3 regions of the Viridibacillus sp. FSL H8-0110 genome follow, and region 2 is predicted to be linked to each of the others. Evidence: predicted binding sites of a transcription regulator. Region 2 holds the regulator's gene; each other region holds the start of a gene.
The links. Region 2 encodes LexA, which represses DNA repair genes until DNA is damaged. Its sites were predicted from a motif close to CGAACATATGTTCG; they were not measured.

Region 1 (6,474 bases), 460 kb from region 2:
AAATTAAAGCACACTATGATGAAAAAGAGGCAGAGCTTTCACCAGAGCGTATGCGTGAGTTTGAGAAAGTAATTTTACTTCGAGCAATTGACTCTAAATGGATCGATCACATCGATGCTATGGATCAATTACGACAAGGTATCCACTTACGTGCATACGGTCAAACTGATCCACTTCGCGAATACCAACAAGAAGGTTTCGAAATGTTCGATGCTATGGTTGAAGCAATCCGCGTAGATGTTGCAAAATATGCGATGAAAGCTGAAATTCGCAGCAATTTAGAACGTGAAGAAGTGGCGAAGGGCCAAGCTGTTAACCCAAAAGAAGACGGCGAAAAAGTGAAGAAAAAACCAGTCCGCAGCAAAGATGCCAACATTGGTCGTAATGATTTATGTCCATGTGGAAGCGGTAAAAAATATAAAAACTGCCACGGTGCAGTATAATAAAGCCTTATTATATGATTAAATGAATAGGTGGCAACTAACAAAACATGGGGGGATTTTATCCTCTCATGTTTTATGCCGTCCTAAGGGGTAATCATTTAGGCAAAGATTATTGTGAAATAATCAAACCAAATTTGGAGGAATACAAAAAATGTTTGAATTAGCAGACGTGCGTAACGAGTTAGACAATTCAGCTAAGAAATTAGCGGACTTCAGGGGGTCTCTTTGACTTAGAAAACAAAGAGGCACGAATACAAGAATTTGACGAATTAATGCTTGAACCAGAATTCTGGAACAATCAACAACAAGCACAAAATATTATTAATGAGTCAAAAGGCTTAAAAGAAGTTGTGAATGAATATAAAGAATTAGAAGATACACAAGAAAACTTAGAAATGACACTAGAATTATTACGTGAAGAACCTGATGAAGAATTACAAGATGATTTAACGGTTGAGTTAAAAGAATTCGTAGCACGTTTAAAAGAATTCGAACTACAGTTATTGTTAAGTGAACCTTATGATAAAAACAACGCAATCTTGGAACTTCACCCGGGCGCTGGTGGTACCGAGTCGCAAGATTGGGGTTCAATGTTATTGCGTATGTATACGCGCTGGGCTGAAAAACGTGGCTTTAAAGTAGAAACAATGGATTATTTACCTGGCGATGAGGCCGGCATTAAGTCAGTTACATTAGCTATTAAAGGACATAATGCATATGGCTATTTAAAAGCTGAAAAAGGTGTTCACCGTCTTGTACGTATTTCACCTTTCGATTCATCAGGTCGCCGTCATACTTCATTCGTATCATGTGACGTGATGCCAGAATTTAACGATGAAATTGAAATTGATATCCGTACAGAAGATTTGAAAATTGATACGTACCGTGCGACTGGTGCAGGTGGTCAGCATATTAATACAACTGACTCCGCTGTTCGTATTACCCACACACCAACAGGTACAGTTGTTCAATGTCAGGCTGAACGTTCGCAAATTAAAAACCGTGAAAAAGCAATGGGTATGTTAAAAGCGAAGTTGTATCAATTGAAAATTGAGGAACAACAAGCGGAATTAGATGAAATTCGTGGAGAGCAAAAAGAAATTGGCTGGGGTAGTCAAATTCGTTCATACGTATTCCACCCATATTCAATGGTAAAAGACCACCGTACAAGTGCTGAAACAGGAAACGTGCAAAATGTTATGGATGGTGACATTGATCAATTTATCAATGCTTACTTACGATCTAAACTTTAATTTAACTATGAAAAGCCATTCGACGGAGTAATTCGTTGAATGGCTTTTTTGCATGTAAAAAGGGTATGTTTCCTACTTGCAATTTCTTATAAACGTAGTAAAATACAAAGTAAGAACAAATGTTCCTATTTTGGAGGTGGAAGCATGTCGCGTATCCCAAATGAAGCTCTTGCGGTGCTTGAAACAGTTATTTACTTACCAATGGTACTATCCATTTTCGAAAGAGACTGTAAAGCATTTGAACAAGGAACATTCAAATTGAAGCGGCCATATATCGATTTAGTGCATGAAGCGATGAAACAGGTGCAAAGTGAATTACATGCAGCTCATCAATATTTGCAAAAAAACCGGCTTAAAATTATGCGAGGAAATCGTGATGAGTTATTTTCTGAATACATCTTTATATACAATAATACTGAAGAATATCGTCGGTATTCTAATATTCGATTACGTAACCGAGTAGAAGAACTGTTAACATTTTATTTAACACAAGTCCAATTTAAAAAAGAGAAGGACGTTTAATCTCGAAACGTTGTTGTAAAAAGTATGCCATTGCTAGTTGAGTTCTCATTGTGATGACTGATACGTCTACTTCAACATCTTGTCCGTTTTTAAAAGACACAAGACTTTTTGATGGACCAGCATCTTCAAAAAACTCAATTGCATGCATAGCAAACCAAACATTATAATGCGAATTAGGCGATAAAGTTGGCATGAAAATACAAGGTGTACCATAATCATAAGCAACGACAATAGGGAGTTTATGGCGTGCGCCAAGATATTCTTTTGACTTGTTCGTAGCAAGCTTAAAAGAAGTACCATAGTCAGAGCAAGATTTATGTATTACTCTAGATGGCCTTGCATCTACAAGAAATTCCCTCTCCTTTTCAACTACTCTTGTGTAAATGTGATTACCCTCGAAAACTGGCATAAGGGCAAATGTACTAAAAGACAATGTGAAATTCGATAATTTCGTCAGTTTTTCATCCAATATTTGTTCCTCCCTCCGAATGATAGTGAAATTAGTATAATTTCACTATCATTTTAACTATAATTGGTATAAAGTGCAACGGTAAAATGGAATATATAATTATAATATCCTATATATTACCTTTAATATAAATTAAGATTGCTTATTTATCTGAAATTTCTTATAATAGAAAAAAGGCATTCGAGGTGAGATCGTTGGATAAATATTATTCCTATACCGATTTTCTAAAAGCTCTTGGACGAACTGACAACACGAATAATGCTGAAAAATTGTTAGATACGATCTATTTAGATTTGTTTTTAAACCATGTACATCGTGCACAAACGGAAGAGTATCTATTAGCTTGCATTGACTCAGCCCTAGATGAAAGAAATGAAGTCGCCTTTTATCAATACGCAAAAGAATTAGAGAAATTGCAGACAAGCGCCGGATAAGCATTGTTAGATAATTAATGATAATAGAAATACTAGTATAAGTTTCGAGCTTATACATAGAGAATTTCAACATAGAAGAAGATCGTTCCTATATTGGAACGATTTTTTTGTTGATTTAATATCATTGGAAATAAGTAAGTGTAAACAGCATTGAGTGGACACATATAAACTTGTTTTTAAATTGAATTATCGATAGTAAAAGAAATGAGTAAATCTATAATGATAAATGCCTCGGTAGTACAATAATTGGCAAAACAATGAAACTAGTTTCGAAAAACATATGTTCGCTTATTGCTCGATATTTCCAATTTGCTATGGTAAAATATATGTAATTAGTAACAAGGAGGACGTGGCTATGGTTCAGGCATTTGATTTACATTCACCATACAAGCCAAATGGCGATCAGCCAGCAGCAATAGCAGAGCTTGTAGAAGGTATCCGTCAAGGTAAACAACACCAAACCTTACTAGGAGCAACGGGTACAGGTAAAACATTTACAATTTCCAATGTTATAAAGGAAGTCAAAAAGCCGACCCTTGTGATTGCTCATAATAAGACACTCGCGGGTCAATTATATAGTGAATTCAAAGAATTTTTTCCAAATAATGCAGTAGAATATTTCGTCAGCTATTATGACTACTATCAGCCAGAAGCTTATGTACCACAAACCGATACATATATCGAGAAGGACTCTAGTATTAATGATGAAATTGATAAGTTGCGACATTCAGCAACATCTTCATTATTTGAAAGAGAAGATGTTATCGTCATCGCATCTGTTTCTTGTATTTACGGTCTCGGTTCACCAGAAGAATACCGAGAAATGGTGTTGTCTATCCGAACAGGGATGGAAATCGAAAGGAATCAATTGTTACGTAAACTTGTAGATATTCAGTATGAACGTAATGATATTAATTTCACACGCGGAACATTTCGAGTACGCGGTGATGTTGTTGAAATTTTTCCAATATCTAGGGACGAGAGATGCTTGCGTGTAGAATTTTTCGGTGATGAAGTAGAGCGTATTCGTGAAGTTGATGCGTTAACAGGAGAAATTCTTGGCGAACGAGAGCATGTCGCTATCTTCCCTGCATCCCACTTTGTTACGCGAGAAGAAAAAATGGTCAAAGCCATTGAGAATATTAAAGATGAATTGAAGGAACAACTTGAGAAACTTCGAGAGGAAGATAAGTTACTCGAAGCTCAACGCTTAGAACAAAGAACAAATTATGATTTAGAAATGATGAGCGAAATGGGCTTCTGTTCAGGAGTAGAAAACTATTCTCGCCATTTAACACTAAGACCAGCAGGTGCAACACCATACACATTATTAGATTACTTCCCAGAGGATTTTTTGCTAGTAGTGGATGAAAGTCATGTTACATTACCACAAATCCGAGGAATGTATAACGGTGACCAAGCGCGCAAAGGTGTTTTAGTTGATCATGGATTCCGCTTACCATCAGCACTTGATAATAGACCGTTAAAATTTGAAGAATTTGAGAAACATGTTCATAACGCAATTTTTGTTTCTGCTACACCAGGACCTTATGAATTGGAACATACACCTGATATGGTAGAGCAAATTATTCGTCCAACTGGTCTTCTTGATCCTGAGATCGAAGTACGACCAATTGAAGGTCAGATCGATGATTTAATCCATGAAATTAATTTACGGACTGAAAAAAATGAGCGTGTATTAATTACAACATTAACGAAAAAAATGTCAGAAGATTTAACGGATTATTTAAAAGAAATAGGGATTAAAGTACAGTACTTACACTCAGAAGTTAAAACGTTAGAGCGAATTGAAATCATTCGTGAATTGCGTATGGGAATATACGACGTATTAATCGGAATTAACTTACTTCGTGAAGGTATTGATATCCCAGAAGTATCTTTAGTTGCCATACTGGATGCAGATAAGGAAGGCTTCCTACGTTCAGAGCGTTCGCTCATCCAAACAATTGGACGTGCAGCACGTAATTCGAACGGTCACGTTATTATGTATGCCGATCGTATGACGGATTCGATGACAAAAGCAATCGACGAAACAAATCGCCGTCGTACAATTCAAGCTGACTACAATGAGGAGCATGGCATTACGCCAAGAACCATTCAGAAAGAAATTCGCGATGTAATTCGGGCAACACAGGCAGCCGAAGAACAAGAAACATACGTAACAAAAGTAATGAAGGGTAAAAAGCTAACAAAGCAAGAAAGAGAAACACTTTTACTTTCATTAGAAAAAGAAATGAAGGATGCCGCAAAAGCGCTCGACTTCGAACGTGCTGCAGAGCTTCGTGATACAATCCTGGAACTGAAAGCGGAAGGATGAAAAAATTGAAAAATCAAGAAATTATCGTTCAAGGTGCACGTGCAAATAATTTGAAAAACGTAGATGTTAAAATCCCGCGAGATAAGCTCGTTGTTATAACTGGCTTATCGGGTTCTGGAAAATCCTCTCTCGCATTCGATACAATCTATGCAGAAGGTCAAAGACGTTATGTGGAGTCCTTATCTGCATATGCTCGCCAATTTCTAGGGCAAATGGACAAACCAGATGTTGATGCAATCGAAGGTCTCTCACCAGCTATTTCTATTGACCAAAAAACAACAAGTCGCAATCCACGTTCAACGGTTGGAACAGTCACAGAAATATATGACTATTTGCGCTTATTGTATGCACGTGTCGGCAAACCGATTTGCCCAAATCATGGCATAGAAATTACGTCACAAACTGTAGAGCAAATGGTGGATCGTCTTGTGCAATTTCCTGAACGTACGAAAATGCAATTGTTGGCTCCAATGGTTTCAGGGCGTAAAGGGACACATGTGAAACTTCTTGAAGACTTGAAAAAACAAGGGTATGTTCGAGTTCGTGTCGACGGAGAATTACGTGATTTAGATGATAATATTGAATTAGACAAAAATAAAAAGCATAGTATTGAAGTAGTCATTGACCGTGTTGTTTTAAAAGAAGGCGTGGAAGCTCGTTTAAGTGATTCTCTTGAAACAGCACTTAGATTGGCAGAAGGTCGTGTAATGGTTGATGTTATGGAGCATGAGGAGCTTCTATTCAGTGAGCATCACGCTTGTCCAATCTGTGGCTTTTCAATTGGCGAATTGGAACCAAGAATGTTCTCGTTCAACAGTCCTTTTGGTGCATGTACAAAATGTGATGGGTTAGGAACAAAATTAGAAGTAGATCCTACGCTTGTAATACCTGATTGGAGTCGTTCATTAAATGATAATGCGCTAGCACCTTGGGAACCAACAAGTTCACAATATTATCCTCAACTGTTAAAAGCAGTTTGTGACCATTTTGACATCGATATGGATATACCAGTTGA
Region 2 (6,474 bases):
TAAAGAGCATTTCACCTAAAGAGGCTGTAACTAAAATTGAAAAGCCAGTACTGTTTATTCATAGCCTTCCAGATGACTTCATCTTACCTGAAATGACAATTGAAATGTATAGCTTAAAGCCTGGCCCTAAAAAGTTAAAGCTTTTTGATGTAGGTCCTCATGCACAATCCTTTAATATGAACCCTGAAGCCTATGAAATGTTGGTCGCAGACTTTTTAAAAGAGTTTGTCTTTAAAGACAAAGACAAAAAAATAGCACTCAATTGAGTGCTATTTTTTATTTACCGCTTAATTTATTCATTGAGTTCATCATTTGTTTGATTTGTTTTTCAGACGGTTTACGTCCCATTTGAGACATCATTACTCGTAGCATCTGTTCGTTAATAGGTGGGTTGTCTTTTAAGTATTTCATCATATATTGACGGGCAACAAAGAAACCGATAGCTACTCCTGCTATTAATGCCACGATAACAAGTATAATCCATAACGTAGTATTCACTGGTTTTCCTCCTCCAAGTTTCTTATGCGAGAAAACTATCTCCAACAAGGATTATACAATAAAAAACCACTACATACTACTGTTTGACAAGATTTATCGTCTTTCGTGAGAATGGAATTTAAGTGGTTTTAACCAACCACATTCCATTTCATCTTTATTAAATCCGATAAAGCAATCACTTAATTTTGACAATGTTGCAAATAAGTCTAACTCTAGCATGCGTGACCCAACACAGACAACAGCTATGTAATAAGGAAAAATATCAATTTGGATTTCCCCTTTAAATTCATTCATCAAAAAGATTTGGTGATCCTTCGTTTGAATGCCTGAAAAGCTATTACCTAATTGTTGTTGAATGATTAGTTCAATTTCCATCATATCCAAAGGCTCACATAAATAGGAGATCTCTTGCGTCGGATGTATTGCATGCTCATACGAATTTGAGGATTGAATTAAATCGAATAGTAAACGTTCTCTACCATAAACAAAAGCCTGATGTTTCTTTTTCACATGAAAGATTGAGTACATTCGCAAGATTACCACTCCTCTCTTGTAAACAGTATAGCAAAGATTGCAAGAACATTTTGTCAATTGACGTCCGATTTAAAGCACTTTATTTGTCAAAAAAGAAAAAGTAGAGGAAAAAACCCTCTACTTTTCAATATTATCGCTATTTTTTTAAGCAAATAATGCTTTTACTTTTGAAACAACATTTTCTACAGTGAAGCCATATTCTTTCATAACAATTTCACCTGGCGCACTTGCACCAAATTTATCAATTGCTAGAACATCACCTTCGAAGCCAGTATATTTATGCCAGCCGAATGATGAACCCATTTCAATTGCTAAACGTTTTGTAATTGTTTTTGGTAATACCGCTTCTTTATATGCTGCATCTTGAGCTTCAAAACGATCGAATGATGGCATAGAAACAACCGATACATCGATACCTTCAGCTGCTAGTTGCTTTTGAGCTTCTATAGCAAGGCTAACTTCTGAGCCAGTTGCTAAAATTAGTGCATCCGCTACTTCTTTAGTTGCTTTTGAAACAACATAAGCGCCTTTTGAAACACCTTCAGCTGCAAGTGAAGCTGAGTGTTCAGACACTGGTAAGTTTTGACGAGAAAGTACTAATACTGTTGGTTGGTTTTTAGACGATACGGCTAATTTCCAAGCTTCAGCAGATTCGTTTGCATCAGCAGGACGAATAACAGAAAGATTTGGCATAGAACGTAATGCAGCTAAATGTTCAACAGGTTCATGCGTTGGACCATCTTCACCAACAGCGATACTGTCATGCGTAAATACATACGTTACAGGTAGTCCCATTAATGCAGATAGACGAATTGCTGGACGTACATAGTCACTGAAGACGAAGAATGTACCACCAAAGACGTTTACTCCTCCATGAAGTGCCATTCCATTTAGAGCTGCACCCATAGCAAATTCACGAACACCGAACCAAATGTTACGACCTTCTGGAGTTTCTGCTGTGAAATCGCCAGCATCTTTCATGTATGTTTTATTTGATCCAGCTAAATCCGCACTTCCTCCGAAGAATGAAGGTGTGTTTTTTGCAAGTGCATTGATTACTTCACCAGAAGACGAACGTGTAGCAATAGATTTACCTGATTCATAAACAGGTACTGCAGATGCGAAATTTTCAGGAAGTTCCCCATTCATCGCATTTACAAACTGTTCTGCAAGATCAGGATATGCTTTTTTGTATGCTTCAAATTGTTCATTCCATGTAGCTTCTGCAAGTGTTCCTTGAACTTCAGCTGCTTGTTTGAATGTCGCATATACCTCTTCTGGTACATGGAATGGATCATGAGGCCATGAGTAGTGTTCTTTAGTAAGTTTCACTTCATCAGCACCTAGTGGCGAACCGTGTGAGTCAGCTTTACCTGATTTATTTGGTGAACCGTAGCCAATAACTGTTTTTACTTCAATAATAGTAGGTTGGCCTTTATGTGCTTTGGCTTGTTCAATAGCCGTATTTATTGCTTCAATATCATTACCATCAGCTACATGAATGTAGTTCCAGTTATATGATCCAAAACGTTTTTGAATATTTTCAGAGAATGATTTATTTAAATCGCCATCTAACGAAATGTCATTGCTATCATATAGCACTATCAGTTTTTCAAGTTGTAAGTGACCAGCTAAAGAAATTGCCTCAGCAGCAACACCTTCCATCAAATCTCCATCACCACAAAGTGCAAATGTATAATGATCTACTACTTCATGTACCGGCTTGTTATAAACGCCTGCAAGGTGACTTTCCGCCATTGCCATACCGACAGCCATTGCAATACCTTGGCCTAGTGGTCCAGTTGTTGCTTCAACTCCAGCTGTATGACCATATTCTGGGTGACCAGGTGTTTTTGAATCCCATTGACGGAAACTTTTGATTTCTTCCATTGGTAAATCATATCCACCTAAGTGTAATAGGCTATACAAAAGCATAGAGCCATGACCTGCTGATAAAATAAAGCGATCGCGGTTAAACCATTTAGGGTTTGAAGGATTGTGACGAAGTTGTTTTGTCCAAAGAGTATAAGCCATTGGAGCAGCCCCCATCGGTAATCCTGGGTGACCTGAATTAGCTTTTTCAATAGCATCAATTGACAAAGTTCGAATAGTGTTAATTGCAAGCTGATCTGCTTGTTGAGTCATTTTAATAGACATCCTTTCTTAAGCTAAATAGTGTACTATTATATTTTAGTCAACATTCTTATATAAAACAATGTTTTCTCTATAAATATGTGTTTAATTTAATCGATTATTCTTATTTTGTTTTTGACGTAACTTTTCAGGCGTTACTTCATTTCCCTCCGGGTCGAAAACACGGACATTTTCAATCGTCTCACGCATCGAAGATCGGAATGTGTCTAAATACTCTTTACGAAGTGTTGTTTGTTCTTTTGCTTCTTCTACAGTTAAACCTTGTGACTTTGATTTTTTCGAAAGTTCACTTATACGTTGTAATTTTTCTTTTGATAACATTTATTTCTCACCTTTCATACAGACCTTAATACAAAGGTATGCAAAAAAGACCGCAAGCGCAAGCTTTTAGTCTTTATTTTTCTCCTTTAATTCCATAAATCTTCGATGAATTGTCGCTTTACTAACTTGAAAGCCCAATCCTCTCAAAGTATCTGTAATTTCTTCAAATGTCATACCTTTTTGTCTAAGTTGAATAATTTGTTCAATCGGGACATCTATGCGATCTCGTCCCTCAGGATTCCCTCGATCTTTTAAATTCTTTTCTGGTCTATATCCGTTCTGTACAGCTCGTCTCATCCCTCTACGGATTTTCGCATTATGTAATTTACGTTGATACTCTTCAACTATCGCTAGTATTTCTAGCAACATAGCATCCATCTCATTTAGCCGGACGTGACCTGCATCACTTAATGTAAAAATATCTGTATTCGTTTTTTGCAGTAAATGAAGTACCGCCATTCGGCCATTTCCACGCCCTAAGCGCGTCTCATCTTGAACAAATAGTGCCGGTTGTTCATATTCCTTCACACACTCAAGTAGATCAAGTAAACCTTCCCGATCAATATCATATCCGCTATGTCGATCTGAAAAGACTTGTGCAACTTCATATCCTTTACTCGTTGCAAATTCCCTTAACTCAATCTCTTGCCTTTCAAGCGAAGTATCTTGTGTATCTTTTTCGGTACTTACACGGCAATAGAGTATTGCTATTTTTTGTTTCATTTTTTATCACTCGCCACTTCTACTCCTATATTTGGAACTTTTATATTATCATGTTCCGGAACTATTAGAGTATGCCCCGCATAAATAGTATCGTCAATTAAATTATTTTCATTTTTAACCTTAGCTATCCATTCATGATCAGCCATTTTACCTTTATATCTATCTGCAAGAGAAATTAAAGTATCTCCATCATGAACTTTAATTTCTTTATATGATGTATTCCCACTATTTGCAACCACTAAAACTGTTGTAAACATTACGCAAAATCCAAAAAGCAATGTAATGTATTGATTTTTTTTGAACCAACTCACACTTATTCTCCCCTTTTTTCGAATACCTGTTCGGAATGTATGTTCTCAATATAAACCGAACGTTTGTTTTTGTCAACGGTTTTTTCGAACTTATGTTTGCATTGTTTGTTCGCTAATGCTATACTATTAATAACTTTTACATAGTATGAGATAAAGAGGTGATTGGATTGAAAAAAGTATCGAAAAGACAAGAAGATATATTGTCTTTCATCAAAGAGGAAGTTCGCACTAAAGGATACCCACCTTCCGTCCGTGAAATTGGTGAAGCAGTTGGTCTTGCATCAAGTTCTACAGTCCACGGACATCTTGCTAGACTTGAGAGCAAAGGACTGATTCGACGAGATCCAACGAAACCTCGTGCAATCGAAATTTTAGATCAACAAGATTCTACAATCGCAAAACAAGGTGTTGTACATGTACCACTAGTTGGTAAAGTTACTGCAGGCCTTCCTATTACTGCAATTGAGAATATCGAAGAATACTTCCCTATCCCAGATTCTTATGGAACAACTGAAGATCAAATTTTCATGCTTGAAATTATGGGTGAATCTATGATCGAAGCTGGTATATTAGATGGAGACTATGTAATCGTGAAACAACAAGCAACCGCGAGTAATGGCGAAATTGTTGTAGCGATGACAGAGGACAATGAAGCAACTGTAAAACGATTTTTTAAAGAGGAAACTTATTTCCGCTTACAGCCAGAAAACTCTTCTATGGAACCAATTATTGTAGATCGAGTTTCCATTTTAGGAAAAGTAGTTGGTTTGTATCGTAACGTTTTATAAATGACAATAATATCAGATTGCAATAATCAATGAATTTTTTGATTCTTGCAATCTTTTTTTATATACATAAACATAATATATTATTTGTATAATCGCACATTCCATCTAACGAAATACCTTTATTTCACATTCCATCTTAGCTAAGTATAAGTTTGGAATTTATCTTCTTGGGTCGGTCGGTCTGTTTTTTTATTCTTTTAGGTTAAAGGTTAAGTGAGAGGAAGTATGGTAGGTGCGGTTTAAAGATGCCCCCTATTATCCCCTCATAAATGCAGGCTTCGGATGACAACGTATTACAAAAAAGTATCCAATAAGTTCCAAAACTTTATTTTTAGCTCGATTTATAATGTGGTGGAACCGTGCTTACAGGACCAATGCCATTCTCTACGAATTTCTTCGACTTCGATGGTCGGCTGCATCTTGTACGTAGTTCCATGTCATCTCACCACAGTAACCGTTTTGTTGATTGATTATTGATTGATCTCGTACTTTTGCCAGAAGGCTTATTACATTTTAAATTCCAATTAATTTGAATACTATACAATCTAATTAATAGTACAAATATTCGTATAAAGTTATAATTGACGTATCTTAAAAATCAAAGGAGTTTTGTCTTATGAGTCAAAGAGTTCCCTATTATACTGTTGCACCTGATGGTTTGAAAATCATGATGGATATGGAGAAGTACACCAAAAAGTCTACTATTAATCGAACTACTAGAGAACTTATCAAAATTAGAGTTTCACAAATTAACGGTTGTGCTTTTTGTATAGATACTCATACTTCCGATGCTCGTAAGATGGGTGAAACGGAACAACGAATTTATTGTTTAAATGCTTGGAATGAATGTACTTTTTATACACTTGAAGAAAAAGTTGCTCTAGAACTATCTGAACATATTACTTTAATCCCTACTAAAAGAGTTCCTGAAGATCTGTATAAGCGAGTTCGTGAACTGTATAACGATAGAGAATACGTTGACCTTGTGCTAATCATCAATCAAATCAACAGTTGGAATAGAATTTCTATTGCAATGGGAAATATAGCAACCGAAAAATAATCCCTCTCAACGAGCACCTTAAGGTGTTCGTTTTTTCATTCCCTTCACATCAACCAATTTCCAACTACTCCTAATTTAATTTGTC
Region 3 (6,474 bases), 730 kb from region 2:
GGTTTTTTAAGGATGGAATTTTTACATTCCAATGGGGAGTTGGTATAGTATTAGGCATTTCGGGTGGGTTTTATACATTACTTTAAAAATTCATTTATTTTAGTTAAGATTACCTCATTAATTAGTATAAACTTTATCTTTTTCTCACGACTTTAAGATTTCAAATCAGCTAGCTCTTACGTTTACCTGCCTAACAATTTTATAAAGTCACTCAATCCCACACCACTTTTCACCAACTAGTAGTAAATCTTCTGTTGTATTATTTATCAATCTTCCTAGCATCAATCACATAAGTGTTTGCAACCAAATCATGCAAGGCACGCTTTTGCGGGTGGAATGCGGCGATTATGTAACCAAGTCCGAGGAGAAGTCCACTAAAGATTCGAGCGACATTCCGAATGACGCTTCGGAAAATAGAGATTGTATCACCGTTCTTATCAACAATTTCTATGCCTAGCACTTTTTTCCCGACGGTACCTCTCCATGGCGTTGCCGGTAGTCCGATGAAATATAATATACCTACGATAATGAGAATCCAGCTATATAAAGGGTAAGTTGTTAGATATAGTTCATCACCAAATATCATTTCAGATATGACCCCTTTTGGAACTTTTAAAACGCCCCCAATTAGCGCTGTTGCCACAGCCACCACAGCAGCATCAATAATTGACGCTAAGAAACGGATCCAAAACCCTCCATAGTTCACTTCTACTTTCTCCTTTCCCTTCTATTAATTTACGTCGTCATCATTAGTGTATGATACATAACTTTGCATTTTGAGCATTTGTTTCAATAGATAATACGTGAAATTTCAGTGTAATAAATTAATTCCCCTCGTTGCACAAAATACCTATTATAACTCTATATTTAGGTGATTTATACGAGCTCTAAAATAGAATCATTCGATGAATTAATGCCCCACCTGTAACGCTGTGAGGAGTGATAGTAGTTTATCCCTGTTCAATATTACACAGCAACGATTATTGTCGTAATTGTCACGAAAAGTGATTTTCAGAAAACATTATTGATTTCATTGTTTTTTATATAACAATAAAGACCTCTATACATTGGTATAGGGGCCATCTAATGTAATTGATTTTTATTTTAAAGATTAATCACAATAGTTATTTTCTAATTGCGCTCTATAAACAGCATCCAATGGTATACGCCGAATGATTGTATCCATTTCTAATGATAGCTCACGAGTGGATGCCTTAAGATCCGTAATAATACCTGTATAGTGACTTAAATTATGATCAACCATAATTTTAAGCGTAACAATTAACTTTTGGTCATACGCGAGTTGAATAACCTGTTGCAGTTCTTCTAATTCCCATTCAGTCAATTCATTCGGTAATTCTTCTTCTGATTCATGTTTCCACACTCTAATTTGCTGCACATGTTCTGGTAACATCATCGAAACCCATTTAACATTACCTCTGTCACGAATCATCTTAAAACACCTGCTTTTCCATTATATTTTGTATGACATGATATAAAAGAACATACTAAAACATACTTTAAATTAATTTCTTCGCATTCAATATTACGTCAGTCTTTTTATGCGAACTGCTTCAACCTGTGTATTTAGTGCATAAGTTGTGCATAACTAGACCTATTTGCAACTAACACTTAGTTATCCACATGTCCGCAAGACATTACCACCCTGCCGTGTTATACAACTATTATTCAAATAGTGTATATCAATTAAATGGATATTGAATAAATATACATTACTTTATTTTTTGTGACCTCCTAATAATTTTGAACGTGAGACAGCGGTGCCAGCTTCTGTATAAGAGACCGCACGTAAAAGTGCAGTAGGGCCGTAACGAGAGCGTAGTTGATCCATGGTAGCTCCGAGCTTACGACGACGAAAGCGGTCAGTATCGAACAAACTAAGCTGCATTGAACGTTCAGATTCAAGCTTTGTAATACTAATCGTCAGCTGGCGTACCGGTCTATCTTCTATATAGTGTTCATCAAGCAACTGCTGGCAGACCTGATAAATTTTCATCGTTTCATTTGTTGGCTCATCGATTGTGCGTGAACGATGGAAGCCTCCACCAAATGCATTTTTACTGTAGGAGAGTCCTAGTGAAATGGTACGCCCTACTTTAAATGCTTCACGCGCACGCCTTGCGATGTCTTCACACATCTCTAAAACAACTGCAAGCACTTCTTCTTTTTTGTTATAATCGCGCATTAAAATTTGTCCTTTACCATAACTGATTTGCCCTTCAATTATCGGTGAACCGAGCTCAGAAAGATCAATTCCCCACGCATGATGATAAAGCTGATTACCCATAATACCAAAACGAGCTTCTAGTGTTTTTAAATCTGCTTTCGCTAAATCTCCTACTGAAAAAATCCCCATATGATTAAGCGTGCGTTCTGTCCGACACCCAATACCCCACATCTTAGAGAGTGGTGATGTAGGCCATAACTTTTCTTCCACATCTTCATATACCCATTTAGCAAAGCCCGTTTTTTTCGCTTCTAAATCAAGCGCTAGCTTTGATAACAACATATTAGGCCCCATGCCGACGGCACTTGGAATTCCAAACTGATTGTAAATATCTCGTTGTATCTTCTTCGCGGTTTGTTCAACTGGTCCCCATAATTTTTCTGTTCCTGTTAAATCAACGAAACTTTCGTCAACACTATAAATATGGATAGCTTCCTTTGGGACATAACTGTTGAGTAAGCGTGTAATTTCCATTGAAACGCGGATGAAGAAGTCCATTTTAGGTTCAAATAGGCGAATATCCGGATGCTTCGGAATTTCATAGAGGCGTGTGCCCGTTTTTACTTGGAAACGTTTTTTCATCATCGGCGATGCCGCTAGCACGATACTTCCCTTTTGATTGAAGTTACCAACTACCGCAATCGGCGTTTTCATCACATCTAAATGCTCCAATGTTGCAATACAACTCGCATAGAAGCAACGCATATCGATACACATAATTGATCGCCTTGGCATGTTTTCGTACATACACCTATCCTCCAATAGAGAACGTTTGTTCTTATTTTAAATTGAGATGAGTGAGATGGCAAGTGGGAATATCAGGTATTGTGAATGAGTAGTGAGTATAAGTTTTACCAGGAGGACTTCATAATAAAAAGAGACTACTGCACACTTAAAAGTGTGCAGTAGTCTCTTTAGAAAAATGCTCGAAACATTTACTCGAGATATCCAGCTTCAGCAGTCAGACTCTCGAGATCACTTCCACCTTCTCGGTTGAAAACTGAAAGTACGTTTTCAATTCGAAGGTTCCAGCGCTTGTCGAGTCTAGGGGACCGCTTCAGCATTTACTCGAGATATCCAGCTTCAGCGGTCAGACTCTCGAGGTCACTTCCACCTTCTCGGTTGAAAACTGAAAGTACGTTTTCAATTCGAAGGTTCCAGCGCTTGTCGAGTCTAGGCGGACCGCTTCAACATTTACTCGAGATATCCATCTTCAGCGGTCAGACTCTCGAGGTCACTTCCACCTTCTCGGTTGAAAACTGAAAGTACGTTTTCAATTCGAAGGTTCCAGCGCTTGTCGAGTCTAGGCGGACCGCTTCAACATTTACTTCATCCAGTCAGGTTTGCCGAAACCTTTAAATTCTTCATCGATGATTTTTTCAAATTCTTCCGATTTAACGATTTCTAGTATATCTTTTGCTAGTTGTGAATCTTTGTTTTCTTCCTTAACCGCAATAACATTACGGAATTTATCAGGCATGTTTTCTAAGAAGAGTGCATCTTGTAGATTCAGTCCCGCCGCAAGTGCAAAGTTTCCTGGGACACCAACAAGGTCAGCGCTATCGATTGCACGAGGCAGCCCCGCCGCTTCTATTGGTTGGAACACTAAGTTTTTAGGATTTTCAACAACGTCTTTTTCAGATGCTTTTAGTTCTTCGATGTTCGGGTCAATTTTGATAAGACCTTGTTCTTGTAACGCTAATAATGTACGTGCCGCATTTGATGGATCATTAGCAATTGCTACTTTTGCGCCGTCTTTAATACCATCAATTGATTTAAAATCTTTTGCAAAGAAGCCCATTGGTGCAGTTGGTACGTTAATTAGACCAGTTAATTTCATTTTATTTTGTTCATTAAAGTTTTCAAGATAAATTGAATGTTGGAAAAGGTTTGCATCAATATCACCAGAATCTAATGCTTTGTTTGGTTGTACGTAGTCACTGAATTCAACTGTTTTTACTTTATACCCTTTTTTCTCTAATTGCGGGATGATTGCTTTATTTAACATGTCACTATACGGCCCTGCAGTTGCGCCAATTTTAATGTCTTTTGAATCTTTTGGTTTGCTTTCATCTTTGTTACCACATGCAACTAAAACTGTTGCTAATACGAATAATAACGCTGCTAGTAAAAACTTTTTCATTTTCAAATCTCCCCTTTATCGTTTATCAATTGCTTTTGAAATGGCATCGCCTGAAAGTTGAATAATTTGGACAATAACAATTAAAATGACAACTGTCGCAATCATAATTGTGTTGTCATAGCGGTAGTAACCAAAGCGAATAGCTAGGTCGCCAATTCCACCGCCGCCGACAATACCAGCCATTGCGGAATATGCGACTAAACTAATAATCGTCATTGTCACACCTTGGATAATACCCGATTTCGCTTCAGGTAATAGCACATCTCGTATAATCATCCACGGTGTTGCACCGACAGCTATTGATGCCTCGATGACACCTTTATCAACTTCACGCATAGACGTTTCTACAAGTCTCGCAAAGAACGGAATGGCTGCTACAGATAATGAAACACTTGCCGCTACGGGACCAATTGTATCTCCAACCAGTATTTTTGTTAGCGGGAACAACGCTACTAATAGAATGATATACGGAACGGAACGAACTAGATTGACGATAAACCCTAAAATTCCGTTAAAAAAACGATTACGTAAAAATAAACCTTTGCTTGTAACAAATAGTATAATTCCAAGTGGTAAACCAATAATTAGTGAAATGCTAAGTGAAATACCAATCATCAGTAACGTTTCACCAAATGCTTTCCAAATGTCTGGAAGCATACTAATAAAGTGCTCGAAATCAAATAGCATTGTTAATCACCTCCACAAACGCACCGCGTCCTTCCATATAAGAAATAGCTCTCCCTACATTATCCGGTTGACCTTGTAGCTCCATTAAGAAAATGCCAAGAGGTTTTTCTTGAATATATTCAATTGTGCCGTGCAAGAAATTACCACGTACTTCAAAGTTTTGAATCATATCTGAAATGACGCCCTCTCCAGCTACATCTCCTTTGAATAGTACTTTCACAATTTCCCCTGTCACACCTTTAAGAATCGTTGGTGGCAGTTCAAATGATACAACGCTGCTAATAAATTCTTGTGTTAATGGCTCAACCGGATTTGCAAAAACGTCGTAAACTGCCCCTTCTTCAATGACTCTTCCATCTTGCATAATAACCATTCGATCACAAATTTCTTTCACAACATCCATTTCGTGCGTGATAAGGATGATTGTAATATTTAGCTCACGATTGATCTTTTTTAGTAAGCGTAAAATGGAAACCGTTGTTTTTGGGTCAAGTGCTGATGTCGCTTCATCACAAAGTAGTACGGATGGATTATTTGCAAGTGCGCGGGCAATGCCGACACGTTGCTTTTGACCACCACTTAATTGTGCTGGGTAAACGTCTATTTTCTCAGATAAACCTACCATTTCAAGCAATTCTTTTACACGAGCATTAATCAGCTTCGGTGGTGTAGCCGCTGCTTTTAAAGCAAATTCAATATTTTCGCCAACCGTTTTTTGACTGATTAAGTAAAAATGTTGGAATATCATTCCGATTTTCAAACGCGCTTTACGAAGTTGTTCACCTTTTAATTTTGTTAAATCTTGACCATTTACTACGATACTGCCACTTGTTGGTCGCTCTAATAAATTGATACAACGTAGAAGCGAGCTTTTTCCTGCGCCAGAATAGCCAACAATACCGAAAACTTCACCTTCATCGATTGTCAACGATACGTTGTCTACACCCGTTACCGTACCCTTCTTGGTTTTATATACTTTTGTAAGATTCTGAATCTCTAGCATATTGTATCCCCTCAAATCTGTTTAAATTATGTAACTTCTATAGAAATACTTGGAATTTGCTGTATTAAAAAACGCTTCTTTCGGTTATCTGAAAGAAGCATCGTAAGTGTAAATTGGCGATTTATCTTCCAGAATGTACTCATTCTGTAGGAATTGGCACCTTCCCTTTGGCAGGGGGTTGCCGGACGTCATAGGGCCTATCCCTCGGTCTCTCTAGATAAAATTCAATATTCGTTTGTAAGTTATGAACTAAATATTACTGTGAAATAATGTAGATGTCAAACACTTTTTTGAAACTTTGAATTATTTCAAAATATCTTTATATAATTCAGGACGACGATCATCATATACCGGGATTCGTTGGCGAATTTCATCCACTATAGAGAAATCGAC

Region 1: the regulator LexA is predicted to act here: its motif matches at 3,395-3,408, upstream of uvrB (excinuclease ABC subunit UvrB).
Region 3: the regulator LexA is predicted to act here: its motif matches at 3,014-3,027, upstream of MHH98_RS19590 (Y-family DNA polymerase).

What each region holds. Positions count from the first base shown of each region.
Region 1 is NZ_JBBOPJ010000001.1:3,678,349-3,684,822, reverse strand. Features, by position in the region: gene secA (preprotein translocase subunit SecA) at 1-443, shown strand, start outside; one part of gene prfB (peptide chain release factor 2) at 595-669, shown strand; one part of gene prfB (peptide chain release factor 2) at 671-1,696, shown strand; gene MHH98_RS18435 (hypothetical protein) at 1,841-2,218, shown strand; gene MHH98_RS18430 (competence protein ComK) at 2,196-2,687, opposite strand; gene MHH98_RS18425 (IDEAL domain-containing protein) at 2,873-3,121, shown strand; gene uvrB (excinuclease ABC subunit UvrB) at 3,477-5,459, shown strand; gene uvrA (excinuclease ABC subunit UvrA) at 5,465-6,474, shown strand, end outside.
Region 2 is NZ_JBBOPJ010000001.1:3,218,494-3,224,967, forward strand. Features, by position in the region: gene MHH98_RS16130 (alpha/beta hydrolase) at 1-266, shown strand, start outside; gene MHH98_RS16135 (YneF family protein) at 277-498, opposite strand; gene sirA (sporulation inhibitor of replication protein SirA) at 592-1,026, opposite strand; gene tkt (transketolase) at 1,177-3,177, opposite strand; gene MHH98_RS16150 (DUF896 domain-containing protein) at 3,271-3,507, opposite strand; gene MHH98_RS16155 (YneB family resolvase-like protein) at 3,574-4,230, opposite strand; gene yneA (cell division suppressor protein YneA) at 4,227-4,541, opposite strand; gene lexA (transcriptional repressor LexA) at 4,709-5,329, shown strand; gene MHH98_RS16170 (carboxymuconolactone decarboxylase family protein) at 5,946-6,389, shown strand.
Region 3 is NZ_JBBOPJ010000001.1:3,945,313-3,951,786, forward strand. Features, by position in the region: gene MHH98_RS19580 (RDD family protein) at 260-706, opposite strand; gene MHH98_RS19585 (YolD-like family protein) at 1,112-1,453, opposite strand; gene MHH98_RS19590 (Y-family DNA polymerase) at 1,739-2,995, opposite strand; gene MHH98_RS19595 (MetQ/NlpA family ABC transporter substrate-binding protein) at 3,573-4,391, opposite strand; gene MHH98_RS19600 (methionine ABC transporter permease) at 4,407-5,078, opposite strand; gene MHH98_RS19605 (methionine ABC transporter ATP-binding protein) at 5,068-6,081, opposite strand; SAM riboswitch class I at 6,200-6,305, opposite strand; gene MHH98_RS19610 (carbon-nitrogen family hydrolase) at 6,385-6,474, opposite strand, start outside.